DNA from 3 places in the Streptomyces sp. NPDC004284 genome. Region 1 is predicted to be linked to each of the others. Evidence: riboswitches for the same ligand, from Rfam matches in the RefSeq annotation. Region 1 holds a riboswitch; each other region holds the start of a gene.

Evidence for each region. A riboswitch is a leader RNA that binds a small molecule or an ion and turns the genes downstream of it on or off. The one in region 1 is predicted to bind thiamine pyrophosphate.
Region 2: another riboswitch for thiamine pyrophosphate. It lies ahead of thiC (phosphomethylpyrimidine synthase ThiC); the one in region 1 lies ahead of ACFYUS_RS04790 (thiamine ABC transporter substrate binding subunit).
Region 3: another riboswitch for thiamine pyrophosphate. It lies ahead of thiO (glycine oxidase ThiO); the one in region 1 lies ahead of ACFYUS_RS04790 (thiamine ABC transporter substrate binding subunit).

The regions. Positions count from the first base shown of each region.
Region 1 is NZ_JBIAMJ010000001.1:1,030,989-1,040,651, reverse strand. It holds gene ACFYUS_RS04820 (hypothetical protein) at 1-471, shown strand, start outside; gene ACFYUS_RS04815 (LOG family protein) at 647-1,783, shown strand; gene ACFYUS_RS04810 (hypothetical protein) at 1,862-2,836, shown strand; gene ACFYUS_RS04805 (dihydrofolate reductase family protein) at 2,841-3,488, opposite strand; gene ACFYUS_RS04800 (ABC transporter ATP-binding protein) at 3,598-4,626, opposite strand; gene ACFYUS_RS04795 (ABC transporter permease) at 4,626-6,320, opposite strand; gene ACFYUS_RS04790 (thiamine ABC transporter substrate binding subunit) at 6,296-7,390, opposite strand; TPP riboswitch at 7,468-7,577, opposite strand; gene rlmN (23S rRNA (adenine(2503)-C(2))-methyltransferase RlmN) at 7,607-8,713, opposite strand; gene ACFYUS_RS04780 (MFS transporter) at 8,772-9,663, opposite strand, start outside.
Region 2 is NZ_JBIAMJ010000005.1:275,698-285,360, reverse strand. It holds gene ACFYUS_RS16085 (cyclophilin-like fold protein) at 1-281, shown strand, start outside; gene hisC (histidinol-phosphate transaminase) at 282-1,379, opposite strand; gene ACFYUS_RS16075 (LacI family DNA-binding transcriptional regulator) at 1,770-2,876, shown strand; gene ACFYUS_RS16070 (metallophosphoesterase) at 3,163-4,533, shown strand; gene ACFYUS_RS16065 (hypothetical protein) at 4,693-5,337, shown strand; gene thiC (phosphomethylpyrimidine synthase ThiC) at 5,384-7,180, opposite strand; TPP riboswitch at 7,174-7,308, opposite strand; gene ACFYUS_RS16055 (YibE/F family protein) at 7,347-8,816, shown strand; gene ACFYUS_RS16050 (SsgA family sporulation/cell division regulator) at 8,945-9,385, opposite strand; gene ACFYUS_RS16045 (IclR family transcriptional regulator) at 9,524-9,663, opposite strand, start outside.
Region 3 is NZ_JBIAMJ010000007.1:344,859-354,521, reverse strand. It holds gene ACFYUS_RS20895 (DUF4396 domain-containing protein) at 11-583, opposite strand; gene ACFYUS_RS20890 (deoxyribonuclease IV) at 834-1,694, opposite strand; gene pknB (Stk1 family PASTA domain-containing Ser/Thr kinase) at 1,701-3,587, opposite strand; gene ACFYUS_RS20880 (thiazole synthase) at 3,692-4,486, opposite strand; gene thiS (sulfur carrier protein ThiS) at 4,492-4,692, opposite strand; gene thiO (glycine oxidase ThiO) at 4,689-5,858, opposite strand; TPP riboswitch at 5,856-5,969, opposite strand; gene ACFYUS_RS20865 (NAD(P)/FAD-dependent oxidoreductase) at 6,103-7,275, shown strand; gene ACFYUS_RS20860 (Rv2175c family DNA-binding protein) at 7,319-7,684, shown strand; gene thiE (thiamine phosphate synthase) at 7,877-8,530, shown strand; gene metF (methylenetetrahydrofolate reductase [NAD(P)H]) at 8,658-9,575, shown strand; gene ACFYUS_RS20845 (hypothetical protein) at 9,630-9,663, shown strand, end outside.

The DNA of each region.
Region 1 (9,663 bases):
GGCTGGGTCCTCACCGCCGTCGGCCTCGCCCTGGCCGGCCCGGGCCTCACCCACGGCTGCGGCCGGCTCCTCCAGGCCGTCCGGCCGGGCGCCACCCGGCTGCTCGCGGGCCGCGTCCTGATGGACGAGTCCCGCCGCATCGGCCGCCCGCTCGGCGTGGTCAGCGCGGTGATCTCCGGGACCCTCGCGGCGGCCGCGCTGTACGACGCGGACGCGGGCACCGGCGCCTTCGGCCCCCTCACCGGCCTCGGCGCGGCCCTGATCCTCGCCTGCACCACCGCCACCCTGCTGACCGCCGCGCTGGAATCCAGGCAAGGCCGCACCCACACCACCGAGGCGCTCCTCCGCCTCGGCGCCCCACCCACCGTCCTCCGCACGGCCGCCCTCCTGCGCGCCGGCGCACTACTCGCCGTCTTCCTCCCCCTGACCTGGCTGATCGCGGAACTGGCGGCCCTGCCGCTGACCGGCTGAGCGACCCTGCCCGGTTGATCCACCCAGCCGACCGAACGGCCCGGACCGACCGAACGGCCTCGATCGGCCGAGCCACTCCGACCGGCCGAGCCACCTCGACCGGCCGAGCCTCCCCGACCCGGCCCAGCCGCCCGCACGAGGGGCCGCCCACCACGGCGGCCCCTATCGTGGGCCCATGGCGACGCTTCCCCCGGCACACCGCCCGCCCAGACCGCGTGGGCATGAACGCGAGATCCACACCCTCGCCGAGTTCGACGCGGCGCTCGGCCGGCCGGGCTCGCTCGCCGGGCAGCGGATCCAGTCGGTCGACCTCACCGACCGGACCTTCGCGCTGCTCGCCGCGGCCACCAAGGACGCCGTCTTCCTCGGCTGTCCCATGGAGCCGGAGGCCGCCGCCAAGGTCCGCGCCGACGGGGCGCTCGTCTTCCCTCCCGTCCCCCAACTGCCCTTCGACCCCTACCGGGCGCGGCTCTACACCCCCGGGGAGCTCTACGAGGGGATCGCCGAGACCGGGTACGAGTCGACGCCCGACTTCCTGGCGTACGCGTGGTTCGGCCGGACCCGGGCCGACGGCGACATCTTCTCCTCGATGCTCCGCTCCCTCCACGACGACGCCGTCTCCGACGCCCTCGACGAGCTCCTCGACGGGGCCGGGGTCGTCGGCGTCATGGGCGGGCACGCGATGGGCCGGGGCACCGAGGCGTACGCGGGCGCGGCCCGGCTCGGCAGGTCCCTGGCCCGCGCCGGGCTGACCGTGGCGACCGGCGGCGGGCCGGGCGCGATGGAGGCGGCGAACCTCGGCGCGTACCTGGCGCCCCACGAGGACGAGGCCCTCCCCAAGTCCCTGGACCTCCTCGCCCGGGCCCCGTCCTTCGCCCCGTCGGTGACGGACTGGGCCCGCGCCGCCTTCGCCGTACGGGCCCGGTGGCCGGGCGGAGGGGACTCGGTCGGCATCCCCACCTGGTTCTACGGCCACGAGCCGCCGAACCCCTTCGCCCAGCACATCGCCAAGTACTTCGCCAACGCCACCCGGGAGGACGGCCTCCTCGCCCGCTCGACGGCCGGGATCGTCTTCCTCCCGGGCGCGGCGGGCACGGTCCAGGAGATCTTCGACAACGCGACCCCGAACTACTACGCCTCCCGGACCGCCCCGACCCCGATGGTCCTGGTGAACCGCGCCCACTGGACCACCCGCCTCCCGGCCTGGCCCCTCCTGGAGGCCCTCGCCGCCGGCCGCCCGATGGCGGCCCGGATCGCCCTGGTGGACTCGATCGACGAGGCGCCGGCGGCGCTGGAGCGACTCGGGAGGTAGCCGGCCTCCGCCGCGCGGCGGAGACGGCCGCGCCCGGGGGCCGATGCCCCGGGAGTCCTCCGACGACAGTCTCGGGCCATGACTCCGAAGACACTCCTGTCCACGTGGCCGTCCTGGGCGGGCCGCGCCGCGTTCGTCTGGTCGCTGCTGTACGCCACGGGCGCGGCCCTCGCCGCGCTCACGGGCCCCGCCTTCGGCTACGCCCTCCTCGCCAAGGGCACGGGCACCGGACCGGAGACGGCCGCGGCGGTGCTGTACGGGGCGGCCGCCGTCCTCGCGTACGCCCTGCTGCGCCGCCCCGGCGTCCGGTGGCTCCCGACGGCGGCGTGGGCGGTCGTCGCGCTCTGCCTGACCTCGGGCTTCCCGGCCCTCCTCAGCCCCGTCCACCTGCTGTTCTTCCTGTCCCGCAACCAGGACCCGGTCGACTGGGCGGCTCTCGTCAACCAGTTCCTCGCCGTCCTGGGCGCGGTGTTATGGGGCTGCGCGGCCCTCGCCCGTCGGCGCCGGACGCAGGGCACGTGCCCGTACTGCGGCGGGCGCGGCCCCCGCACCGGAGCCACGGCCGCCCGGCCCGCCACCCGCGCCGGTCTCGTCGCCGTCGCCGCCCTCGTCCCGTACGCCGCCCTGAAGACGCTCTGGGCCCTGGGCATCACCCCCGGCTACACGGGCACCGGCCGCCCCGGTGTCGACCCGCGGTACACCAGCGACCTGGGCATCCGGCTGTACGACCACGGGATCGACGTCACCGCCGTCCTGGCGCTCCTCGGCATGGCCCTCGCGCTCGCGCTGACCCGCCCGTGGGGCCGGCGGCTGCCCCGGCTTCCGCTGCTCGCGCTCGGGTGGACGGGGGCGGGCGCGCTGGCGCCGTTCGGGGCGTTCCTGGCCGTCTTCGGCCTGCTGGCCTGGACGGGAGTGATCACCGTCGGCATGGCGGACCACGCCCCGTGGGTGGTCGTCGTCGCGTACGGCGGCTTCTGCGGCTACGGCCTCGCCCTCGGCCGGGCCGCCCGCGCCTACCAGCGGGCGACCCGGAGGGCGTGCATCAGGTGCTAGGACCTCACTTCCGCCAGAACAGATGGTGCGTCACCCGACCACCAGGACTGGGCACGATGTCGCAGTGGAAGCGGTCGTACAGCTCCTCGGGGGACTCCCACAGCCGTGACCCGGATCCGAGCTTCACCGGCGACACGGCGACGTGCAGCGTGTCGACGAGATCCGCGTCCAGGAACTCCCGGATCGTCATGGCCCCGCCGCCGAGGCGGACGTCCTTGCCGCCCGCCGCCTCCTTCGCCATCCCGAGGACGGTCGCGGGGTCGGCGTCGACGAAGTGGAAGGTGGTGTCGGCGAGCGTGAACGAGGGGCGCGGGTGGTGCGTCAGGACGAACACCGGCGTGCGGAACGGCGGCTCCTCGCCCCACCAGCCGCGCCAGTCCTCGTTCTCCCAGGGCCCGCGCAGGGGCGAGAACTTGTTGCGGCCCATGATCTCGGCGCCGATGTTCCGCGCGTAGTCCCGCGTCAGGTAGTCGTCGAGGCCACGGCTGCCGCCGGGGTCGGTCCGCATGGGCCAGCTCGCCGTGGCGCCGGCCCAGGAGAACATCTCCCCGGGCTCGGCATGGCCGAACGGCCTTTCGAGGCTCTGCCCCTCACCGGCACCGTATCCATCGGACGAGACGTTGAAGTTCTGGACTCTGAGCAGCTGGCCCACGGCTTCCTCCTGCGTGGTCGACGGGAAAACGACGAACACACAGGAGACTCCCCCGGCGACGAAAACTCATCGCACCCCGCGCTACGGAGCGTCGTCCCCGAGCACCCCTCTAGGGAGCGTCGTCCCCGAGCACCACCACGTCCTCCGCCCGGAACTCCACGCCCACCCCGGCGCCCTCCTCCGGCGCCTCCCGCAGCGGGAGCTCGGCCTCCAGCGCCGGTCCTTCGGCCGGGCGGAGCCGTACGAGGACCTGACTGCCCCGGAAGGTCCGGGACTCCACCGTCCAGACCGCCCCCGGCCCCGCCTCCACGAGCCGCACCCCGCCCGGGCGGACGAGGAGCCGCCGCTCCCCCTCCGGCGAGCCGTCCGGGACGGGCATCTTCCCCCACACGGTCTGCGCGACCGCTCCGGTCACCCGCGCCGCCACCACGTTGTCGAAGCCCAGGAACCGCGCCACGAACTCCGAGGCGGGCCGCCGCCACACATCGGCGGGCGCACCCGACTGGGCGATCCGCCCGTCCCGCATGACCACGAGCCGGTCGGCGAGCGCGAAGGCCTCGCCCTGGTCGTGGGTGACGGCGAGGACCGTCGTCCCGAGCCGTCCGAAGAGCTGCCGCAGCTCCACGACGAGCCGCTCCCGCAGCCCCCGGTCGAGCTGGCCGAGCGGCTCGTCGAGCATCAGGAGCCGGGGCCGGGGGGCCAGGGCGCGGGCGAGCGCCACGCGCTGCTGCTCGCCGCCGGAGAGCGCGGCGACGGACCGCCGCTCGGCGCCCGGGAGGCCGACGAGGTCGAGCAGCTCCCGTACGCGCTCGGCCTGCTCGCTCTTCCCGGCGCCCCGCATCCGCAGCCCGAAGGCGACGTTCCCGCCGACGTCCCGCTGCGGGAACAGCTGGTGGTCCTGGAACATCAGGCCGACGCCCCGCTTGTGCACCGGCACCCCGGTCTGGTCGGCGCCGCCGAGCAGGATCCGGCCGCCGTCGAGCGCCTGGAGCCCGGCGACGGCCCGCAGCATCGTGGACTTGCCGCTGCCGCTGGGGCCGAGCACGCACACGATCTCGTGCTCGGCGACCTCCAGGTCGACGGCGTCGAGCACGGCCCGCTCCCCGAACCGTACGGTCGCGTCCTCGATCGAAAGCATCAGAACTCCCCGGAGGTCCGGTCGGTGCGGAGTCGTTCGAGCAGCAGCAGGGACACCGCGCACACCACCATCAGAATCGTCGAGAGGGCCATCGCCTGGCCGTAGTTGAGCGCGCCGGGCCGGCCGAGCAGCCGGGCCACCGCCACGGGGAGCGTCGGGCTCTCGGGCCGGGCGATGAAGACGGTCGCCCCGAACTCGCCGAGCGACACGGCGAAGGCGAACCCGGCCGCGACGAGCAGCGCCCGCCGCACCATCGGCAGGTCCACCTCCCGCCAGGCCCGCCACGGCGAGGCGCCGAGCACGGCCGCCGCCTCCCGCAGCCGCTCGTCCACCGCCCGCAGGACCGGCAGCATCGTCCGTACGACGAAGGGGACGCCGACCAGGGCCTGTGCGAGCGGTACGAGGATCCAGCTGGCCCGCAGGTCGAGCGGCGGCTCGTCGAGGGTGATGAGGAAGCCGAAGCCGACGGTGACGGCGGAGACCCCGAGCGGCAGCATGAGCAGCGCGTCGAAGCCCCGTACGAGCCGCCCGGCCCGTCGGCGGGTGAGCGCCGCCGCCGCGAGCCCGCCGATCACCACGGCGATGGCGGTGGCGGCCACCGCGTACCGCAGCGAGTTCCCGATCGCCTCCAGGGGCGGGACGAGGAAGGTCCCGGCCTCGTCGAGCGTGCCGAGCGCCCGGTAGTAGCCGAGCCCGTACCCGCCCGGCTCCGCGAAGGAGCGCTCCACGAGCACGCCGAGCGGCAGCAGGATCAGCAGCGCCACGGAGGCGAGGACGCCCGCGAGCAGCGCCCACTGTCCGGCGCCGCGCGGCCGGCGCGCGGTCGTCTCCGGCGGTACGAGCCGGAGCGCGGTCTCCCGCCGCCGTACCGTCCAGGCGTGCACGCCGAGGATCGCGCCGACGGCCGCGAACTGCACCAGGGTGAGCACGGCCGCCGTGGGCAGGTCGAGCAGCCGGGCGGTCTGCCGGTAGATCTCGGCCTCGAGGGTGGAGTAGGCGTTCCCGCCGAGGATCTGCACGACGCCGAAGGAGGTGAAGGTGAAGAGGAAGACCATCAGGGCGGCCGCCGCCACCGCCGGCACGAGCGCGGGCAGCGTCACCGTCCGCCAGGCCGTCCAGCGGGAGGCGCCGAGGACCCGGGCGGCCTCCTCCTGGCGCGGGTCGAGCTGCGACCAGAGGCCGCCGACGGTCCGGACGACGACCGCGTAGTTGAAGAAGACGTGCGCGAGGAGGATCGCCCACACGCTGGTGTCGAGCCGCAGCCCCCACAGCTCGTCGGTGAGCCCGCCCCGGCCGACGAGCGCCAGGAACGCCGTGCCGACGAGGACCGTCGGCAGCACGAACGGCACCGTGACGACGGCCCGCAGCACGCTCTTGCCGGGGAAGTCGAAGCGGGCGAAGACGTACGCCCCGGGCAGCGCGACCAGCAGGGTGAGCCCGGTGGAGGCGAGCGCCTGCCACACGGTGAAGCCGAGCACGTCGAGGATGTCCGGCCGGCTCAGCGTCTCGCCGATCCGGCCGAACCGCCAGGCGCCGTCGGGCCGCAGCCCCCGGTCCACGATGGACACGACGGGCCAGGCGAAGAAGACCCCGAAGAACGCGACGGGCAGGGCCATCAGCCCCAGCCGCGTCACGCTCCCCCGGACGTCCCGCCCTGCCGCAGGACGCGCTACTTCAGAACGAGCGACGACCACTGCTGGATCCACGCGTCGCGCTTCTCGGCGATCTTCTGGGGCGCCATGGTCTGCGGCTTCTCGATCACCACGCCGTGCTTGGTGAAGAGCTCCGGCAGGGCCGCGTCCTTCGCCACCGGGTTGACGAACATCTGGAGCGGCATGTCCTCCTGGAACTTCTTGGAGATCAGGAAGTCGATCAGCGCCTTGCCGCCCTCGGGGTTCTTCGCGCCGTTCAGCAGGCCCGCGAACTCGACCTGGCGGAAGCAGGTGCCGGTGGAGACCCCGGTGGGCGCCACCTTCGGCTGCGGCTCGCCGTACAGCACCTCGGCCGGCGGGCTGGAGGCGTACGACACGACGAGCGGCCGGTCACCCTTGGCCTGCTTGCCGCCGGCCGAGCCGGAGAACTCCTGGTTGTAGGCGAGCTCCCAGCTGTCGACGGTCTTCACGCCGTTGGCCTTGAGCTTCTTCCAGTAGTCCTGCCAGCCGTCGTCGCCGTACCGGGCGGCGGTGCCGAGGAGGAAGCCGAGGCCCGGGGAGGACCGCTCGGGGTTCTCCACCACGAGGAGGTCCTTGTACGCCGGCTTCGCCAGGTCGTCGAAGGTCACCGGCGGCGCCAGCTTCTTGTCCGCGAAGTACTTCTTGTCGTAGTTGACGCAGATGTCGCCGGAGTCGATCGGGGTGACCCGGTGCTCCTTGTCGAGCTGGTACGCGGCCGGGACCCGGTCCAGGCCCTTCGCCTCGTACGGGACGAAGATCCCGTTGTCGAGGGCGCGGGAGAGCAGCGTGTTGTCGACGCCGAAGAAGACGTCGCCCTGCGGGGAGCCCTTGGTCAGGATCTCCTTGTTGACGGCCTCGCCGGCGTCGCCGCTCTTCAGCACCTTGACCGTGTAACCGGTCTGCTGGGTGAACGCCGCCAGCACCTCCTTGGAGGCGTTGAACGAGTCGTGGCTCACCAGCGTCACGGTCTTCGGCGCGGGCCGGTCGGTCTTGCCGGCCGATTCCCGGATCTCGTCGGCGCCGCACGCGGCGAGGCTGGTGACGCCGAGCGCCGCGACGAGCGCGACGGCGGCGGCCTTCTTGATGCTCACTGGTTTTCCTCCTGGGCATGACCAGGAAGAGACGCGGCCCTGCCCGCGTCCGGACGGACGCGGGCAGGGCGCAACAGCTTGAGTTACGACCGAACTTCCTACCCAGAATGACCTGGGCGAGGTTCAGAGGGTCTGCGGTCTACGGTTACCGCACTCTCAGCGCTGTGGCGCTCCCCTGTCGGAATATGGAGATGTGTTCGAGCTCAGACTACAAGGTCAGCGCTCGGCGGCCGCGAGCTGTCCACAGGCACCGTCGATCTCCTGGCCGCGGGTGTCCCGGACGGTCACCGGCACGCCGTGGCGGGCGATCGCCTCGACGAAGGCCTTCTCGTCCTCCGGGCGCGACGCCGTCCACTTCGAACCGGGCGTCGGGTTCAGCGGGATCAGGTTGACGTGCACCCGCTTGCCCTTGAGGAGGCGGCCCAGCAGGTCGCCGCGCCAGGCCTGGTCGTTGATGTCCCGGATGAGGGCGTACTCGATGGAGATCCGGCGCCCGGACTTCTCCGCGTACTCCCAGGCCGCGTCGAGGACCTCGCGGACCTTCCAGCGCGTGTTGACGGGCACGAGGGTGTCGCGCAGCTCGTCGTCGGGCGCGTGCAGCGAGACGGCGAGACGGCACTTGAAGCCCTCGTCGGCGAAGCGCAGCATCGCCGGCACGAGACCGACGGTGGAGACGGTGATGCCCCGCTGCGACAGGCCGAGCCCGTCGGGCTCGGGGTCGGTCAGCCGGCGGATCGCCCCGACGACGCGCTTGTAGTTGGCGAGCGGCTCGCCCATGCCCATGAACACGATGTTGGAGAGCCGCGCCGGTCCCCCGGGCACCTCCCCGTCCCGCAGCGCCCGCATGCCGTCCACGATCTGGTGCACGATCTCGGCGGTCGACAGGTTCCGGTCGAGGCCCGCCTGCCCGGTCGCGCAGAACGGACAGTTCATGCCGCAGCCGGCCTGCGAGGAGATGCACATGGTCACCCGGTCGGGGTAGCGCATGAGCACCGACTCCACGAGCGTGCCGTCGTGCAGCTTCCACAGGGTCTTGCGGGTGGTGTCGTCGTCGCACGAGATGTGCCGCACCACGGACATCAGGTCGGGCAGCAGCTCCCCGGCCAGCTTCTCCCGCGAGGCGGCCGGGATGTCGGTCCACTCGGCGGGGTCGTGCGCGTACCGCGCGAAGTAGTGCGTGGACAGCTGCTTGGCGCGGAAGGGCTTCTCGCCGATCGCGGCGACGGCCTCCTTCCGCTCGGCGGGCGTGAGGTCGGCCAGGTGCCGCGGCGGCTTCTTGGCTCCGCGGGGGGCGACGAAAGTGAGTTCTCCGGGCTTCGGCATGGTCCTACCAGTGTCGCAGACACGCGCCGGTGTCCCGGCGCGTGAAGGACGCGGGGGCTCAGGGCCCGGGACGGCCCGGCTGGGTCGTGGGGATGCGCGAGGTGAAGAAGAGCGCCACGACGGAGACGGCGGCGAGGATCGCGAGGGCCGCGCGCAGGCCGTCGAGACGGGCGGCGGCGTTCGCGTCGAGCGCGGCCGAGGTCACCTCCGGGCTGGCGCCGGCCTCGTCCAGGGCGGTGGTGAGCTGCTCGTCCGAGAGGAAGGGGACGCCGCTCGCGAGCTCCACGACGGCCGTCTCCTTCACCTCGGCGGGGACCGCCGGGTTCTGTTCCACGGAGGCCAGGAACGACGAGGTGAGCACGCCGATCATGAGCGATCCGGCGAGGGCGGTGCCGATCGAGGCGCCGAGGTTGGTGACGGAGTTCTGGATGCCGCCGACCTCCGCGCTCTGCCGGTCCGGGACGGCGGACACGGTGACCGCGCCCAGCTGGGAGGCCAGCGCGCCCATCCCGAAGCCGACGAGCAGCAGCGGCAGGGTGACGACCTCCGGCCCGGCGTCCGCGTCGAGCGCGGCCATCAGCACGACCGCGCCCGCGAGCAGCGCGAACACCCCGATCCGTACCACCCGGCGCGGGGACGCGTCGGGGAAGAGCCGGGGGATCAGGAGGGCGGCGGCCAGCAGGGTCACCGACAGCGGCAGGATCCAGGCGCCGGTGGCGAGCGCGGACAGCCCCAGCGCGACCGACAGATAGAGCGGGACGACGAAGAAGACGCCCATCTGCACCAGGTACTGGAAGAAGAACATGGTCAGGCCGCCGGCCAGCTGCCGGTTGCGCAGCATGTCCGGGTGGACGAGCGGCTCCCGGTGACGTGCGACGAGCCGGGACTCCCAGCGCAGGAAGAACCAGATGAGCAGCAGTCCCGCCAGCATCAGCCACACGACCAGCGAC
Region 2 (9,663 bases), on a different contig from region 1:
CCTCCACCGCCCGCACCTGGGGCGAGGAGGTCTACTTCGACACGCCGGTCTCCGTCCCCGTCGAGGACGGCGCGCGCCAGGTCGTCGAACCCGGCACGGTGGCCTTCTGGACGGAGGGCGACGCGCTCGCCCTCCCCTACGGCCCCACCCCGATCTCACGGGGTGACGAATGCCGTCTGGCGAGCCCCTGCAACCTGCTCGGGGCGCTCGACGGCGACCCGCGGATCCTGGCCACCGTCAGGGACGGCGACCCGATCCGCGTGGAACTCGCCTCCGACTGATCAGAGAGCCTGGCGGAAGCCCTCCGCCGCCTTCAGGAACAGGTCGTTCGCCTCGCACTCACCGATCGTGACGCGCACGCCCTCGCCCGCGAACGGCCGCACCACCACGCCGTGCCGCTCGCACTCCGCCGCGAAGTCCATGGTCCGCTCGCCGAGCCGCAGCCAGACGAAGTTCGCCTGGGTGTCCGGCACGGTCCAGCCCTGGGCCACGAGCCCCGCGTGGACCCGCTCGCGCTCGGCCACCAACGAGCCGACCCGCCCGAGCAGTTCGTCCTCGGCCCGCAGCGAGGCCACCGCCGCGTCCTGCGCCAGCTGGCTCACGCCGAACGGCACCGCCGTCTTGCGCAGCGCCGCCGCCACCGGCTCGTGGGCGACCGCGAAACCGACCCGCAGACCCGCCAGGCCGTACGCCTTGGAGAAGGTGCGCAGCACGGCCACGTTCGGCCGGTCGCGGTAGAGCTCGATGCCGTCCGGGACCTCGACGTCGCGGACGAACTCCTTGTACGCCTCGTCGATCACCACCAGGACGTCGGAGGGCACCCGGTCGAGGAAGCGCTCCAGCTCCGCCCGGCGCACCGCGGTGCCCGTGGGGTTGTTGGGGTTGCAGACGAAGATCAGCCGGGTCCGGTCGGTGATCGCCTCCGCCATCGCGTCGAGGTCGTGCACGTCCCCGTCGGTCAGCGGCACCTGCACGGAGGTGGCCCCGCTGATCTGCGTGATGATCGGGTACGCCTCGAAGGAGCGCCAGGCGTAGATCACCTCGTCGCCCGGGCCCGAGGTGGCCTGGAGCAGCGACTGCGCGACGCCGACCGAGCCGGTGCCGGTGGCCAGGTGCGAGACGGGCACGCCGAAGCGGTTCGCCAGCTCCTCCATCAGCCCGGTGCAGGCCATGTCCGGGTAGCGGTTGAAGCCGGCGGCGGCGGCGAGCGTGCTCTCCATGACCCCCGGCAGCGGCGGGTAGGGGTTCTCGTTGGAGGACAGCTTGAAGGCCACGGGGCCGCCCGCGGCGGCCGGCTTGCCCGGCTTGTAGGTGGGGACGCCGTCCAGCTCGGCGCGCAGCTTGGGGCTGCCGGTGCTCGTCCCGCTGGTCTCGCTCACAGTGTGGCCTCCTCGACCGTCCGTACCGCCAATACTCCTCACCTTAAGAGGATTCGCCTCCGCTGCGAATGGGCTGTGGACAACAGGAGGGACACACTGTGGATACGGCCCCTGCTCCCGCCTCCGAAGAGGGGGCGCGCGCCTGGGTGGCGTGCGCCGGTGGCGGGCGCCGTGGCGCGCATCCCCCGTAGAGGTGAGTTGAGACCTCTTCGAGACCTCGCACCCTCGCCAGGCCTAGGCCATTCGATCGCCATAGATCACACGGAGAAGCCCCCAAGCACCTTTGATTCCCTGCCACTTGACCCTTTTTGATCATGCAGAAACGTGCCTGTCAACGCCTGCATATGCGGCCGCCCCGACCGCCCCTCATCGCCCTACTATCGGCTCGCCATGACAGCAGCAGGGAAGCACCAGGTGAGCCGGGCACAGACCCGGGGAAGCCGGCAGGGCCGGGCAGGCATCCGGGACGTGGCCGCCGCCGCCGGGGTCTCCATCACGACTGTCTCCGACGCGCTCAACGGCAAGGGCCGACTCCCGGACGCCACCCGCCGCCACGTCCGCGAGGTCGCCGACAGGCTGGGCTACCGCCCATCCGCGGCGGCCCGCACGCTCCGTACCGGCAAGTCGGGACTCATCGGCCTGACCGTGACCACGTACGGGGATGAACCTTTCACCTTCACCGAATTCGCGTACTTCGCGGAGATGGCCAGAGCAGCCACATCGGCGGCACTCGCCCGGGGCTACGCCCTGGTCATCCTCCCCGCCACCTCCCGCCATGACGTCTGGTCGAACGTCGCCCTCGACGGCACCGTCGTCATCGACCCCTCCGACCACGACCCGGTCGTCACCGAACTGGTCCGCCAGGGCCTGCCCGTCGTCTCCGACGGACGCCCCGCCGGCACCCTTCCGGTCACCGCCTGGGTCGACAACGACCACGAAGCCGCCGTCCTCGACCTGCTCGACCACCTCGCCGACGCCGGCGCCCGCCGGATCGGCCTCCTCACCGGAACCACCACCGACACGTACACCCGCCTGTCCACCACCGCGTACCTCAACTGGTGCGAACGGGTGGGCCAGGACCCCGTCTACGAGGCCTATCCGGCGCACGACCCGTGCGCGGGCGCCGTCGCGGCCGACCGGCTGCTCGCCCGCCCGGACCGTCCCGACGCCGTGTACGGCCTCTTCGATCCCAACGGAACCGACCTCCTCGCGGCCGCCCGCCGCTACGGACTGCGCGTCCCGGACGACCTGCTGATCGTCTGCTGCAGCGAATCCACCGTCTACGCCACCACCGAACCGCCCGTCACGACGCTCTCGCTCAAACCGCGCCGGATCGGCACCGCCGTCGTCCAGCTCCTCATCGACGCCATCGAGGGGATCGACACCGACGGTCCGGTCGAGCAGGTGATACCGACCGAACTCATCGTCCGCACCTCCTCGCAGCGGCGTTCACCGCGCACCACGGTCAGCCCGCCGCGCTCACCCGCGAAGGACTGATCCCACGGACGGCGGCGCCCCAACCCGCCGTCATCCGACTCGCCGTCCTCGCCCCTGCCCGTGGGCGGGGGCGGCGAAACCGGTCGCCACACCGGTCTCGACCCTGGACTGGACCTTCTCAATTCGGGCGAAACAACCGGTTAACCCGGAGTGGACCCGGATTCACCACCCCTGGTGCGTCACACAGGAGGACCCTCATTCCTATGATGGGCGGACGACACCGCGGACCACCACGACCAGGCCGGTCCGCGATGTGCAGGGCATCGCGACGGTGGTGGAGGGGTCGATGACTCAGGGGGCCGGTCAGGAGCCCGTGGTACGCACGGCGACATTGCGTGACTTCCGCGTACCGCCGTACGCCCGCGTGCCCGTGCAGGGCCACGCCGCCGAACCGCCGTCCCCGGAAGAACCGCCGCTCGCGGCCTCCCCCGTCGAAGCGGTCCCGATGCAGACCCTGCCGCCCGCGCCCGTACCCGTCGAAGCGGTCCCGGCGCAGAACCTGCCGCCCGTGCCCGTCGCCGCCGCGCTCCAGGCCGCCCCGGCGCCCGTCGCCGCCGCACCCCAGGCCCCCGCCGCACCGCCGGCCCCCGCGCCCCTGCCCGCCGCTCCGACCCTCCACCTGGGGCACCGCCTCGCCCCGGCGTTCGCGGCCCCGGCCGGCTCCTCCATCGTCTCCGTCGCCACCGGCCACCCCGGCAACGCCTTCCCCGAGGGCGAGATGCCCGAGGGATACACGCCGACCGAGCGCGACCTCCCGGTCATCAACCGCGGCGACACCGTCCAGGTCCCGGTCACCCCCGAGCGGGCCCCCGCCCCGGAGCCCTCGAACGGCGACGGACCCGGCCCCCTCTACGTCGTCGGCGACGTCCACGGCTACCTCGACGAGCTCGTCGCCGCCCTGCGCGCCCAGGGCCTCATCGACGAGAACGGCGGCTGGTCCGCGGGCAACGCCCGGCTCTGGTTCCTCGGCGACTTCACCGACCGCGGCCCCGACGGCATCGGCGTCATCGACCTCGTCATGCGCCTCTCCGCCGAGGCCGCCGCCGCGGGCGGCTACTGCAAGGCCCTCATGGGCAACCACGAACTGCTGCTCATCGGCGCCAAACGCTTCGGCGACACCCCCGTCAACTCCGGCGCGGGCACCGCCACCTTCCAGGCCGCCTGGCTGCTCAACGGCGGCCAGAAGCACGACATGGACCGCCTCCAGGACGTCCACCTCCAGTGGATGTCCCGGCTGGACGCCGTGGTGGAGGCGGACGACCACCTCCTCCTGCACTCCGACACCACCGCGTACCTCGAATACGGCCAGACCATCGAGGACGTCAACGACACGGTCCACGAGATCCTCAACCGGAACGACGCCGACGAGGTCTGGGACCTCTTCCGGAAGTTCACCAAGCGCTTCGCCTTCCGCGACGACGCCGGCCCGCAGGCCGTCCAGGAGCTGCTCTCCACCTACGGCGGCCGCCGGATCGTGCACGGCCACAGCCCCATCCCGTACCTCCTCGGCCAGGTCGGCACGGAGGACGGCGAGGACGGCTCGGGCCCGGTCGTCGACGGACCGCACGTGTACGCCGACGGTCTCGCGATCGCCATGGACGGCGGAGTGACCATGGCCGGAAAGCTACTGGTCGTCCAACTCCCCCTGAACGGCTGACGCATAACCCAGCGCATCCGGGGAAGTCGATTTCCGGAAACACCCTGTCAGGCCGTGGCGTCACCGCAATACCATCGGGTCATCCGTAGCAGGCTCTCCTCCGTTTCCGCCCTGCCGACCGTTTCCCACGGCTGAACCGGGCCTACGGAGCATCGGGGGATGCACATGAACGTGGCTCCGCACCTGCTGACCGAGGACCGCGCCGAGTACGAGCGGATCCTCGACGACGCACTGAGCACCGCCCACGCACGTCCGGATCTCGACGGCGTCGGCACCCGGCTCACGGCCGCGCAACTGCGCGCCATGGCAATGAACGCGACAGCGCTGATCACCACCGCGGCGGCGAGCGAGTACGACCACTTCGTGAAGGTCCGCGAGCAGAACCGGACCCTCACCCCACCCCGCACGCCCCCGGTGGATCCCGACGCGGGAACGGGCGCGGGCGTCGTCGCCATCGTCACCGTGATGGTGCCCGTCCTCGCGGGCACGGCCGCCGCGATACTCCTGCTGGTCGGGGCGGTCCTGCACGCCTTCACCCCCACCGTGGTGTTCGGCGAGACCCTGCTGACGGCCGGTCTCGTCTTCGCCGCCCTCGCCGCCGCCGGTCTGCTCAGCGCGGGCGCCGGCCTCCTCCTGACCGCCCTGCGCAACCGACCGGCCGCGGCGGACGGGCCCACCCCGGCCGACGACGAACTCGCCCTCGCCCGCGAAGCCTGGCGCCGCGCCCTCCTGGAGCGCGGGCTCCTCCCCTTCCTGCGCGACGCCCTCGCCGCGGTCGGCCCCCCGGACACACCGAACCCCTGAGGGCCGGACGCCGGGACCGGGACCTGCCCGGCCCCGGTCCCTCCGGTCAGTCCGCCAGCGGCAGGTACACCCGGTTGCCGGAAGCCGCGAACTCCTTCGACTTCTCCAGCATCCCGGCCTCGATCTCCTCCGGGGTCGCGTCCGTGTCGCCGCCGAACTGCTCGGTGATGCTTCGGCTGATCTTCATCGAGCAGAACTTCGGACCGCACATCGAGCAGAAGTGCGCGGTCTTCGCGGGCTCCGCCGGGAGCGTCTCGTCGTGGAACTCGCGGGCGGTGTCCGGGTCGAGGGCCAGGTTGAACTGGTCCTCCCAGCGGAACTCGAAGCGCGCGTCCGAGAGCGCGTCGTCCCACTCCTGCGCGCCCGGGTGGCCCTTGGCGAGGTCCGCCGCGTGCGCCGCGATCTTGTACGTGATGACGCCCGTCTTCACGTCGTCCTTGTTCGGCAGGCCGAGGTGCTCCTTGGGCGTGACGTAGCAGAGCATCGCCGTGCCCCACCAGGCGATCATCGCCGCGCCGATGCCGGAGGTGATGTGGTCGTACGCGGGCGCGACGTCCGTGGTCAGCGGGCCGAGCGTGTAGAACGGCGCCTCCTCGCAGATCTCCTGCTGGAGGTCGATGTTCTCCTTGATCTTGTGCATCGGGACGTGCCCGGGGCCCTCGATCATCGTCTGCACGTTGTGGCGCTTGGCGATCGTGTTGAGCTCGCCGAGCGTGCGCAGCTCCGCGAACTGCGCCTCGTCGTTGGCGTCCGCGATCGAGCCGGGGCGCAGACCGTCGCCGAGCGAGTAGGTGACGTCGTACGCCGCCAGGATCTCGCAGAGCTCCTCGAAGTTCGTGTAGAGGAAGTTCTCCTTGTGGTGCGCGAGGCACCAGGCGGCCATGATCGAGCCGCCGCGCGAGACGATGCCGGTCTTGCGGCGGGCGGTGAGCGGCACGTACGGCAGGAGCACGCCGGCGTGCACCGTCATGTAGTCGACGCCCTGCTCGGCCTGCTCGATGACCGTGTCCTTGTAGATCTCCCAGGTCAGCTCCTCGGCCCGGCCGTCGACCTTCTCCAGGGCCTGGTAGAGCGGCACGGTGCCGATCGGCACGGGGGAGTTGCGCAGCACCCACTCGCGGGTGGTGTGGATGTTGCGGCCGGTGGAGAGGTCCATGACCGTGTCGGCGCCCCACTTGGTCGCCCAGGTCATCTTCTCCACCTCCTCCTCGATGGAGGAGGTGACGGCGGAGTTGCCGATGTTGGCGTTGACCTTCACCAGGAACCGCTTGCCGATGATCATCGGCTCGATCTCCGGGTGGTTGACGTTCGCCGGAAGGACCGCGCGCCCCGCCGCGATCTCCTCCCGCACGACCTCGGGGGAGACGTTCTCGCGGATCGCGACGTACTCCATCTCCGGGGTGATCTCGCCCCGGCGGGCGTACGCGAGCTGGGTCACGGCCTGGCCGTCGCGGCCCCGGCGCGGCAGGCGCGGGCGGCCCGGGAAGACCGCGTCGAGGTTCTTCAGCCCGCCGCCGCGCGGCGAGGTGTGCTTGATGCCGTCGTCCTCGGGGCGGACCGGGCGGCCCGCGTACTCCTCGGTGTCGCCGCGCGCGATGATCCAGTTCTCGCGCAGCGGCGGAAGGCCCCGCCGGACATCGGTGTCGATGGCGGGATCGGTGTACGGGCCGGACGTGTCGTACAGCGTGACGTCCTTGCCGTTGGTGAGGTGCACCTGACGGACGGGGACCCGGAGGTCGGGGCGCGAGCCCTGGACGTACCCCTTGTGCCAGCCCGGCGTGCGCTCCTGCCCGTCGGTCTGGTTCTGGTCGGAGGCAGGCGTGCGTGCATCCTGAATGGTCATGAGACCGATCTCCCTACGCCGGCATTACCCGGTAACAGGTTCGGCGGTCGGCGCAGCCTCCTCCCGTACGTGCGTACGGTGATCAGCGCCCTCTCAGCCCGGTGCTCCGAGCTCCCGCGTGTGCAAAGGTGCCACCACGCTAGCGTCATTCCTGGCGTGCTGAACAGTGGGCCCCCGCCGTTCTTGCGATGATCGGTCGGTGACTTCCCCCCGGCAGACCCCCGAGCAGCACGCCCACGTCCACGCTCCCGGCCACGCTTCGGGGCACGATTCCGGCCCTTCCCACGGGCATGGACACGAGCACAGACACGGACGGGTGGACGGGCACGGCCACGGCGGTGGGCACGGTGGCGGACACGGGCACAGCCACAGCCATGGACCCGCCGCCCCGGTCTCGCGGCATCTGCGCAAGGTCATCGCCGCGATCCTGATCCCCTTCGCCACCGCCGTCGTGGTCGGGCTCGCGGTCCTGTGGCCGAGCGACACCCCGGCGCACGAGCGCACCGGCGTCGGCTTCGACCGGCAGACCCAGCAGGGCAAGGTCGTCTCCGTCGCACACGTCGACTGCAAGGACGTGAACGCCTCCCAGGTCCCGCCGACCGGCGACACCTCCACCCCGGAGGGCCGCGAGGCGGTCGACGCCCAGCAGAAGCAGTGCGGGAAGGCGACCGTCGAGGTCACCAGCGGCGCGGACAAGGGGCGCAGGTTCGTCGAGATCGTGCAGCCGGACGCCACGCGTCAACTGCACGAGGGGCAGGGCGTGGTGGTGGCGTACGCCCCCGACGCCCCGCACGACCTGCAGTACTCGGTGACCGATGTGAACCGGAAGCTGCCGTTGGCGGTGCTCGCCGCCGTCTTCGCCGTGGCGGTCGTGGTGGTCGGCCGGATGCGGGGCGTCATGGCGCTCATCGCGCTCGCCGTGAGCTTCCTCGTGCTGACGCTCTTCATCCTTCCGGCGATCCTGCAGGGGTCGAACCCGCTGGTCGTGGCGGTGGTCGGGTCGAGCGCGATCATGCTGATCGCGCTCTACATGTGCCACGGCCTCTCGGCCCGCACCTCGGTCGCCGTGCTCGGCACACTGATCTCGCTGCTGCTGATCGGCCTGCTCGGTTCGGTCTTCATCGACTGGGCCTCGCTCAGCGGCAACACCGACGACAACACCGGTCTGATCCACGGCCTGTACCCGGAGATCGACATGTCCGGTCTGCTGCTGGCCGGGATCATCATCGGTTCGCTCGGTGTGCTCGACGACGTGACGGTCACCCAGACCTCCGCGGTCTGGGAGCTGCACCAGGCCGATCCGGGCATGGGGCCGCGCGGCCTGTACCGGGCCGCCATCCGGATCGGCCGCGACCACATCGCCTCGGTCGTGAACACCCTGGTCCTCGCCTACGCGGGTGCCGCCCTGCCGCTGCTGCTGCTCTTCTCCATCGCCCGGAGCAGCATGGGGACGGTGGCCAACAGCGAGTTGGTCGCCGAGGAGATCGTCCGGACGCTGGTCGGTTCGATCGGTCTGGTGGCGTCCGTGCCGGTCACCACGGTGCTCGCCGCTCTGGTCGTCTCGGCCGACCGTCCGGTGTCCGGGGGCGCGAAGCCCGCGGCGGTACGGGGAGGCAGGCGCCGCCGCGCCAAGTGAGGCGTACGTACGTGTTGAGGTGTACGTACGCGCTGAGGTGTACGTACGCGCTGAGGCTCGGGCCGGCCCGGCTCGGGGAGGGTCCGGCGCGAACGTCCTGCTCAGGCGGGGTCGTTCGGGAAGGCGGCTCAGGCGGGGCCGGCGTTCTCCTCGGCCAGGATCCGGCCCAGCGCGGCCTCCAGGTGATCCTCGAAGTCACCGAGTGTCCGTTCCTGACCGAGCGGAACCAGCTTGTCCGTGCGGTCGAGGAAGGCGACCAGCGGCGGCGCGCTGGCCCGGAACAGCGCGCGATCGCCGCCCACCTGGAGCCGGATGGAGACGTCCGAGAGGCCCTCGGGTTCCGTCGGGGCGATGTGCACATCCCCGTCCCCGCTCGGCCGGTTGATCCCGTCGAGCAGCAGTTCCCTTCCGAACGCCCAGGTCACAGGCGCGTCTCCGGGGAGGTGGAAGGTCATCCGCACCGCGTAGGGATCCCGGGTCTCATACCGGAGTTCGACCGGGATCTTGAAGGAGAGCTCCTCGGAGACGAGGAAGCTCATCAGGACCTCGGCCTGAACCGACTCTCGCATCATGTACCCCGCAGTAGATGAAGCAGTTGTGTAAACACAGCTGCTGAAAGCTGTGACCGAAACGGCCAGGAATGATCCCCCGTGGCCCTCTTGACGCAATCGTGCTGTACGCACTAGCAGATCACAAGGAGTGATTTTTCAGATACTGATAGAGAACGCGAGCGAGCTGAAGAGCCTTCCGATCTCCGTACGTAGCCGCTCGACTGCTGGGAGCAACCGTTCTTCCTGGTGGAGGGGGACGGAAATCGCCACCGCGGCCGCCGCGGAGCCCGCGGTGA
Region 3 (9,663 bases), on a different contig from region 1:
GTCCGTCCGTTCAGTGGTGGTACCGGTGCACCACCGCGTGGCCCTTGCCGCGGCCGATCATCCACTTGTTCACCGGTGTGGTCACCACGAAGGCGAGGGTGAGCGAGGCCGCGAGCGCGATCCAGAAGAGCACCTCGTCGAGGTGCGCGTCCATGGCGCCGGGCCAGAGGGCGATGACGCCGTTGTCGATGATCTCCATGACGAGGATGGAGAGGGTGTCGGCGGCGAGGGCGACCTTGAAGGCCGTCTTGAAGTCGACGCCGGCGGACAGGATGCCGCGCAGGGTGAGCGCGTAGCCGAAGAAGAACGCCAGGGCGATCGCGAGGACCATCGTCGGCATGTTGCCCCAGCCGAACGCGGTGCCGACGATCATGCCGAGGATCTCGCCGATGGCGCAGCCGGTGAGGCAGTGCAGCGTGGCCTGGGCGGCCATGGACCAGGAGACGGTGCCGCCGGGGGTGTGGTGGCCGGAGTGGGCGTCGTGGCCGGAGTGGCCGGTGTGGTGCTGGTGGTCCTCGTGGTGGCCCTGGTGGCCTTCGTGGTCCTGGTGGTCCTGGTGGCTCTGGTGGCTCTGGTGGCCGATGTGGTCGTGGTGACCCTCGTGCCCTGCGTGGCCGCCGTGACCCTCATGCCCGCCATGTCCACCATGCTCGCCGTGGCCCTCGTGGCCCTCGTGGCCCTCGTGGCCCTCGTGGCCCTCGTGGCCCTCGTGGCCGGAATGGTCGTGGTGCGCGTGCGCTTCGTGCTGCATGAGGTGCCCCCAGCCTCGGTATGCGGTTCTGTCGTCGACGGGAACCGTATACCCCCCTAGGGTATTCCTCAAGGGGAAATGATCATCCTTGGCGCTCGCGGAGCTTCTTCAGGAGCTCGACGTCGGCCACGTGCCCCTCCTTGCCGCCGGGGGTCTCGATGACCAGCGGTACGTTCTCGGTGGCCGGGTGGCGCAGGAGGTTCCGGAACGCCTCCTCGCCGATGTGACCGGAGCCGATGTTCGCGTGCCGGTCCTTGTGCGCGCCCACCACGTCCTTCGAGTCGTTGGCGTGGATCAGTTTCAGCCGCCCCTCGCCGACCGTCTCCACCAGCAGGTCCAGGGTCTGCGCCGCCCCGTGCGGGCCCGCCAGGTCGTGCCCGGCCGCGAAGATGTGGCAGGTGTCGAGGCAGACGCCCAGCTTGGGGTGGCGGTCGAGGGCGTCGAAGTACGGGCCGAAGTCCCAGGTCCGGGAGCAGAGCGAGAAGCCCTGGCCCGCCGTCGACTCCAGGAGCAGATCCGGATCGTCCTCGTGGGTCAGCTCGTCGAGGAGCGGCAGCATCCGTTCGCGCACCTGGGCGAGGGCCACCTCGCGCGGGCGGCCGCCGGTCGCCGAGCCGGTGTGGACCACGACGCCCTTCGCGCCGATCTCCCGGCCCCGGCGCAGCGAGTGCCGCAGCGACTCCACGGACTTCTCCACCGTGGCCTCGGTGTGGGACCCGAAGTTGATCAGGTACGGGGCGTGCACCCAGGCCGAGATCGACGCGGCCTCGCACTCGGCCCGGAAGCGCTCGTCCTGGGCGGGGTTGCCGGCCGGGGTCGCCCAGCCGCGCGGGTTGGCGACGAAGACCTGCACGGTCTCGGCGCCGAGTTCGCGGGCGTAGCCGAGGCCGACGGTGGCGAGGCCGCCGGCCACGGGGACATGGCCGCCGACGGGGTTGCGCATGAGGTTCTAGAGTCCCTTGATCGTGATGGTGATGGTGGAGCCCTCGGGCGCGGTGCCGCCGCCCTCGACGGACTGGCTCGCGACGGTGTCGCCGAGGTACGGGAAGGACTTCTTGACCCTGACCTCGAAGCCCGCGTCCTCCAGGGCCGCCCGGGCGTCCTCGGTCGACCTGCCCGTCACGTCGGGGACCCTGACGAGCTTCGGGCCCTTGGAGACGGTCAGGGTGATGACGTCGCCCTCGGCGGCCCGGCTGCCCCCGGCGAGGGACTGGGCCGCGACGGAGCCGGCGGGCTCGGGGGAGTTGATCCGCTCGGGGGCGACCTTCACGGTGAGCCCCTCCTCCTGGAGGGCGGCCGTGGCGTCGGCGACGGTCTCGCCGCTGACGTCGGGCACGTCGATCGGAGAGCCCTTGCTGACGACCAGGGCGACGGCCGAGTCGGGGCTGCGCTCGGTGCCGGGCTCGGGGTCGGTGCTGATCACGGAGCCCTGCGGGACGGAGTCGCTGAAGGCGTAGGTGAGCACCCCGGGTGCCAGGCCCTCCTCCTTCAGGGCGCGCCTGGCCTCCGCGAGCGGCTTGTTCTTGAGGTGGGGGACCTTCACGACCTGCGGGCCGCGGGAGAGCGTGAGGGTGACCGTGACGTTGCCCCGGACGCGCTCGCCGGGGGCCGGGTCGACGGCCATGACCGTGCCGCGCTCGTACACGTCGCTGAACGCGCGCTTCGTGCCGCCGACGTCGAGCCCGGCGTCGGTGATTCGTTTCGTCGCGGCGGCCTCGGACTGGCCGAGGACGGCGGGGACGCGGGTGAACTGGCCGGAATTGATGTACCAGACGCCGGCGCCCAGACCGAGGGCGAGGAGGACGGCGGCGACGAGGAGGAGCGGGCCGCGCGGGGGCCGCCGGCGGGCGGCGGGCGGAGCCTCCGGGGCGGGCAGCCGGCTGGTGTGCTCGGCCGCCACCGGCACGGGGCGGGCGATCACGCTCGTCCGGTCCTCGGCCGTGTCGCGGACCTCGGACCGCGCCAGCGGGGGCACCACGTCCAGCTGTTCGTCGCCGAGCCCGGCGCGGGCCTCCCGGAGCAGGGCGAGCAGGGCGACGGCGTCGTACGGGCGGAGCTCGGGGTCGCGGGCCGTGGCCGCCGCGACCAGGTCGTCCAGCTCCGGGGCGATGCCCGGGGCGGTGGCGGACGGGGCGGGCACGTCGGTGTTCAGGTGCTGGTAGAGCACCTGGGCGGGGGTGTCGCCGGAGTGCGGCTTGCCGCCGGTCAGCATCTCGTAGAGGACGACACCGCAGGCGTACACGTCGGCGCGGGTGTCGGCGGTGCCGTGCTCGATCTGCTCCGGCGCGAGGTACGAGACCGTGCCGAGGACCGAGCCGGTGGTGGCCGTCGCCGTGCCCACGGCCCGTACGAGACCGAAGTCCGCGACCTTCACCCGGCCGTCGTCCCCTATCAGGACGTTCTCCGGCTTCATGTCCCGGTGCACGAACCCGGCCCGGTGCGCGGCGCCGAGCGCGGCGAGCACCGGCTCCAGGATGTCGAGCGCGGCCCGGGGCGACAGGGCGCCGCGCTCGCGCAGGACGTCGCGGAGCGTGCAGCCGGCGACGTACTCCATCGCCAGATACACGTACGCGCCCTCGGCGCCCTGGTCGAAGACGCCGACGACGTTCGGGTGCGCGAGCCGGGCGACGGACTTCGCCTCCCGGATGAACCGCTCCACGAAGGCGGCGTCGGTCGCGAGGGCCGGGTGCATCACCTTGAGCGCGAGCACGCGGTCGAGGCGGGTGTCCACGGCCCGGTAGACCGTGGCCATCCCGCCGACGGCGATGCGCGCGTCGACGCGGTAGCGGCCGTCGAGCAGCCGCCCGACGAGGGGGTCCTGAAGGGTCGTGTCCACGGCGACGAGTCTACGAGGGCGGGGCGGAAGCCTCGGCCTGCCGCCCGGGACTGCAGCGCACCTGTGACGCGCCGCACCCCGTGCGGGCGGAGGCCCGCGACGACTCAGAAGGCGGGGCGTTCCGGGTCCAGGCGGGCCTGGCCCGTCGTGGGGGAGGACGCCTCGGCGAAGTGGCGGCGGGGGATGCGGCCGGCGCGGTGGGCGAGGCGGCCCGCCTCCACCGCGTGCCGCATCGCCGAAGCCATGAGGACCGGCTCCTGCGCCCGCGTCACCGCCGACGCCAGCATGACCGCCGCGCACCCCAGCTCCATCGCGAGCGCCGCGTCGGAGGCGGTTCCGGCGCCGGCGTCGAGGATCACCGGGACGCCGGCGCGCTCCGTGATCAGCTGGAAGTTGTGCGGGTTGCGGATGCCGAGGCCGGAGCCGATGGGGGAGCCGAGCGGCATGATCGCGGCGCAGCCGACGTCCTCCAGCTTCCGGGCGAGGACGGGGTCGTCGTTGGTGTAGGGGAGGACGGTGAAGCCGTCGTCGACGAGGGTCTCGGCCGCGGCGAGGAGCTCCTCCCCGTCCGGCAGCAGGGTCCGCTCGTCCGCCACGACCTCCAGCTTGATCCAGTCCGTGCCCAGCGCCTCCCGCGCCAGCCGGGCCGTGAGGACGGCCTCGCCCGCCGTGTAGCAGCCCGCCGTGTTCGGCAGGACCCGGATGCCGAGGCGTTCCAGGACGGAGAGGACCGAGCCCTGGACGGTCGGGTCCAGGCGCCGCATGGCGACCGTGGTGAGCTCCGTACCGCTGGCGACGAGGGAGCGTTCCAGGACGTCGAGGCTGGGGGCGCCGCCGGTGCCCATGATGAGGCGGGAGGAGAACTCCGTACCGCCGAGGGTGAAGACGTCGTCGGACATCTGGCTCAGCCTCCCTGCACTGCCGTGAGGACTTCCACCCGGTCGCCCTCGCCGAGCAGCGTCGTGGCCCACTCGCCGCGGGGGACGACCGTCTCGTTGAGCGCCGCGGCGACCCCGGCGCGGGCCGTGGTGAGGGTGGCCACGAGGGCGTCCAGGGAGAGGGGGCCCGTCAGGACCCGGGGCTCGCCGTTGACGGACACGTTCATGCGGGCTGCTCCTGACGTACAGGGGAGAAACGGCGGGGGGTGAAGGGGCGGGCCTCGTCGGGGAGGGTGCCCGTGGTGAGCGCCTCGGCCATGACGTCGCCGGTGACGGGGGTGAGCAGCACCCCGTTGCGGTAGTGGCCGGTGGCCAGGTGGAGGCCGGGCAGGGAGGTGGGGCCGAGCAGCGGGGCGTTGTCGGGGGAGCCGGGGCGCAGCCCGGCGCGCGTCTCGGTGAGCGGCAGCTCGGTGAGGCCCGGGACCAGCTCGTGGGCGTCGCGGAGGAGTTCGTACACCCCGCCCGCCGTCACCGTGGTGTCCCAGCCCAGTTCCTCGCTGGTGGCGCCGACGACGAGCTCGCCGTTCTCGCGGGGCACCAGGTAGACGTGGCTGCCGCGGACGACGGCCCGGACGGTGCGGGAGAGGAAGGGGGCGTACGGGGCGGGGACGCGGAGGCGCAGGACCTGGCCCTTCACGGGGCGGACCGGCGGAAGGACCTCGTCGGGGACGCCCGCGAGGCGGCCGCTGAGGCTGCCCGCGGCGAGGACGACCTGGTCCGCCGTCAGCTCCTCGCCGCCGGCGAGGAGGACCCCGCGGGCCCGGTCGCGGACGACCGCCAGGCGCTCCGCGAGCGTGCGGTGGAAGACCACCCCGGCCCGCTCGCAGGCCACCACGAGCGCGGCGGCCAGTCGGCGCGGGTCGACCTGGTGGTCCCCGTCGACCCGCAGTCCGCCCCGCACGCCCGGGGCCAGCATCGGTTCGAGGCGGCGGCACTCGCGGCCGCTGAGCCACTCGGAGACGAGCCCGCAGCGGGTCTGCAGGGCGTGCAGTTCGCGCAGGTGGGCCCGGTCGTCGGCGTCGAGGGCGACGGCGAGGGTGCCGCAGGCGCGGTAGCCGACGTCGTGGCCGGAGGCTTCCTCCAGTTCGGCGACGAACGCGGGATAGCGCGCCGCGGAGGCGAGGTTGAGCCCGAGCAGGGTCTCCTCGCCGTAGTGGAGTTCGGTGACGGCGGCGAGCATGCCGGCCGCGACCCGCGCGGCCCCGCCGCCCGGGTCCGGGTCGACGACGGCGGTGCGCAGTCCGCGCTGCGCGGCCCGCCAGGCCGTGACCAGGCCGATGATGCCGCCCCCGACCACGAGGACGTCGGACCTCAGGACATCGGAAGAACGCATGGGCGTCCAGCCCCTCCCTTCGCCGGCATGACCCGGATCAGGTTCGTACGGTCGGAGGCCGTCCCAGCCTCCCTCTCAGCCCGGTGCGTCCGGGCTCCCGCGAGTGCTTTACGCCCGCCAGACTAGCCCGCGTCTCCGGGGGGTCACAGACCCCTCCTTTTCTGACGGTCCGTCAGATGCGTAAGGTGGTCGGGTGACCGAGCAGAAGCAGGCCCAGCAGCACGTCGTGATCGTCGGTGCCGGAATGGCGGGCGTCCAGACCGCCGTCGCCCTGCGCGAGCAGGGCTTCACCGGCCCCGTGACCCTCATCGGGGCCGAGCCCCACCAGCCCTACGACCGGCCGCCGCTCTCCAAGGCGATCCTCCTCGGCAAGGCCGAGGACTCCGCCTTCGAGATCGACTTCGAGGACCTCGGCATCGAGCTCCGCCTCGGCCTGGACGTCACCGGGCTGCGCGCCGCCGACCACGAGATCGACACCGAGGCCGGACCCGTCGCGTACGACGTCCTGGTCCTCGCCACCGGGGCCCACCCCGTCACCCTGCCCGGCACCGAGGGCGTCCCCGGGGTCCATCTGCTGCGGACCCTCGACGACGCCGTGCGCCTCGGGCCCGTCCTGGAGCGCCGCCACTCCGTCGTGGTCGTCGGCGCCGGCTGGATCGGCGCCGAGTTCGCCACCGCCGCGCGCGAGGCGGGCTGCGCCGTCACCGTCGTCGAGGCCGCCGACCGCCCCCTCGCCGCGGCGCTGCCCGCCGAGGTCACCGCCCCCATGGCCGAGTGGTACGGGGCGAACGGCGCCGAACTCCTCACCCACGCGCGCGTGCGCACCGTCGAGCCCGGCGCACCGGGCCGCGTCGTCCTCGACGACGGCCGCGAACTGCCCGCCGACGCCGTCGTCGTCGGCATCGGCGCCCGCCCCGCCACGGGCTGGCTCACCGGCTCCGGCATCGCCCTCGACCCGAGCGGCGCCGTCACCGCCGACGACCGGCTGCGCACCTCCCTGCCCGATGTGTACGCCGTCGGCGACTGCGCCTCCTTCCCCTCCGCCCGTTACGGCGAGCGCCTCCTCGTCCACCACTGGGACAACGCCCTCCAGGGCCCCCGCGCGGTCGCCGCCGCGATCACCGGGGCCGCCGACGCGCCGTACGACCCCGTGCCGTACTTCTGGTCCGAGCAGTTCGGCCGCTTCGTGCAGTACGCCGGCCACCACGCGGGCGCGGACGAGCTGCTGTGGCGCGGCGACCCGGCCGACGAGGCCTGGTCCGTGCTCTGGCTGCGCGACGGCGTGCCGGTGGCCCTCCTCGCGGTCGGCCGCCCCCGCGACCTGGCCCAGGGCCGCAAGCTCATCGAGGCCGCCGTCCCCGTCGACCCGGAGCGCGCCGCCGACCCGTCCGTCCCCCTGAAGGCGGCAGTCCGGTAGGGCCCGACTACCGGCTGCCGGTCCGGGATGGCAGGCTTGTCCCGTGACCGAGATTGACGTAAAGATCGATGCGCTCGTCCCCGCCTGGCTCTACGTGCCCGACATCGCGGAGATGCTCGACATCGACGTGGTGCGCGTGCGGCAGCTGATCAAGGAAGGTCAGCTCATCGCCGTGCGCCGCGGCGAGAACAACGCCCTGCAGATCCCCGCCGCCTTCATCCAGGGCGACAAGATCGTCAAGGGTCTCGTCGGACTCCTGACCGTGCTGCGGGACGACGGCTTCACCAACGAGGAGATGCTGGAGTGGCTCTTCACTCCGGACGAGAGCCTGCCGGGCACGCCCGCGCAGGCGCTCAACGAGAACCGCGGCACGGAGGTGAAGCGCCGCGCCCAGGCGCTCGCCATCTGACGAGCGCACGCACCGAAGACACCAGCGGGTGTCGCGGGGGGCGGGCCCCCCCCCGGGCCGCCCCCCCCGCGCCCGCGGCCCCCCCCGGGGGCCCCCCCCCCAAAACCCCCCCCCCGGGGGGGGGCGCGGCCCCCCCCCCCGCGGCGCCCCCCCCCCCCGCGGCGCCGGCGCACGAACGGGGGGAACCCACCCATGTCCACGCCTCGTGAGCGGCTCGCCGACGCCCGGCTCTACCTGTGCACCGACGCCCGGAAGCGCCAGGGCGACCTGCCGGCCTTCCTCGACGCCGTGCTCTCCTCCGGCGTGGACATCGTGCAGCTCCGCGACAAGGGCATGGAGGCCGGTGAGGAGCTGGAGCACCTCGCCGTCTTCGCCGAGGCCGCCCGCCGGCACGGCAAGCTCCTCGCGGTGAACGACCGGGCCGACGTCGCCCACGCCATCGGCTCCGACGTCCTCCACCTCGGCCAGGGCGACCTGCCCGTGCCCGCCGCCCGCGCGATCCTCGGCGACGAGGTGCTGATCGGCCGCTCCTGCCACGCGGAGACCGAGGTCGCCGCGGCCGCCGCCGAGCCGGGCGTGGACTACTTCTGCACCGGACCCTGCTGGCCCACCCCCACCAAGCCCGGACGGTACGCGCCGGGCCTCGGCCTCGTGCGGTACGCGGCGGAGCTGGCCCAGGACCGGCCCTGGTTCGCCATCGGCGGCATCGACGAGACCAACCTCGACGAGGTCCTGGACGCGGGCGCCCGCCGGATCGTCGTCGTCCGCGCCCTCACCGAGGCCGCCGACCCGGCCGCCGCGACGGCCGCCCTCGCCAAGCGCGTCCGCGAGCGCGCCGAGGACTGAGCCCGCAACCGGGGGGCACGCCGACCGCGTCGTGTGGCGCACGGCGTACCCCGAAAGTTGTCCGAAAAGGTGTCCATTACTCGGACGCCGCCTACGCGGTCCCCCGCCCCACGTCTAACCTGCCCGTATGGCCCTTGGTACCGCATCCATCCGCTCGGACCGTGCGCGCACGGTCCGGGAGATCCTCGCCGCCGGAGAGACGTCGTACTCCTTCGAGTTCTACGCGCCCCGGACCGAGAAGGGCGAGCAGGTGCTCTGGAACGCCATGCGCCGGGTCGAGGCGGTCGGCCCCAGCTTCGTCTCCGTGACCTACGGCGCCGGCGGCTCCACCCGCGGCGGCACCGTCAAGGCCACCCAGAAGATCGCCTCCGACACCACGCTCACCCCCGTCGCCCACCTCACGGCCGTCGACCACTCGGTCGCCGAGCTGCGGAACATCCTCGGCCAGTACGCCGACGTGGGCATCCGGAACATGCTCGCCGTCCGCGGCGACCCGCCGGGCGACCCGCTGGGCGAGTGGGTCGAGCACCCGGAGGGCGTGAAGTACGCCGCCGACCTCGTCCGGCTGATCAAGGAGTCGGGAGACTTCTGCGTCGGCGTCGCCGCCTTCCCGGAGATGCACCCCCGGTCCACCGACTGGGACACGGACATCCGGCACTTCGTGGACAAGTGCCGCGCGGGCGCCGACTACGCGATCACCCAGATGTTCTTCGACCCGGAGAACTACCTGCGGCTTCGCGACAGCGTCGAGAAGGCGGGCTGCGAGACCCCGATCATCCCCGAGGTCATGCCCGTCGTGAACGTGAAGACCCTCGACCGGCTGCCCCAGCTGAGCAACGCCGTCTTCCCGGCGGATGTGAAAGAGCGCATCCTCGCCGTCAAGGACGATCCCGCCGCTGTACGCTCCATCGGTATCGAGTTCGCGACGGAGTTCTGCGCGCGTCTGCTCTCCGAGGGTGTCCCCGGACTGCACTTCATCACGCTCAACAGCTCCACCGCGACGCTCGAGATCTACGAGAATCTCGGACTGCACCAGCAGTCGTGACCGGTCGTACCCGCCCCGACCCGCGGCGGTGACCGTGGAGAGGGGCGGCGGGGCATGGGGTGGACGGTCCTCTACATCGCGTTCGGCG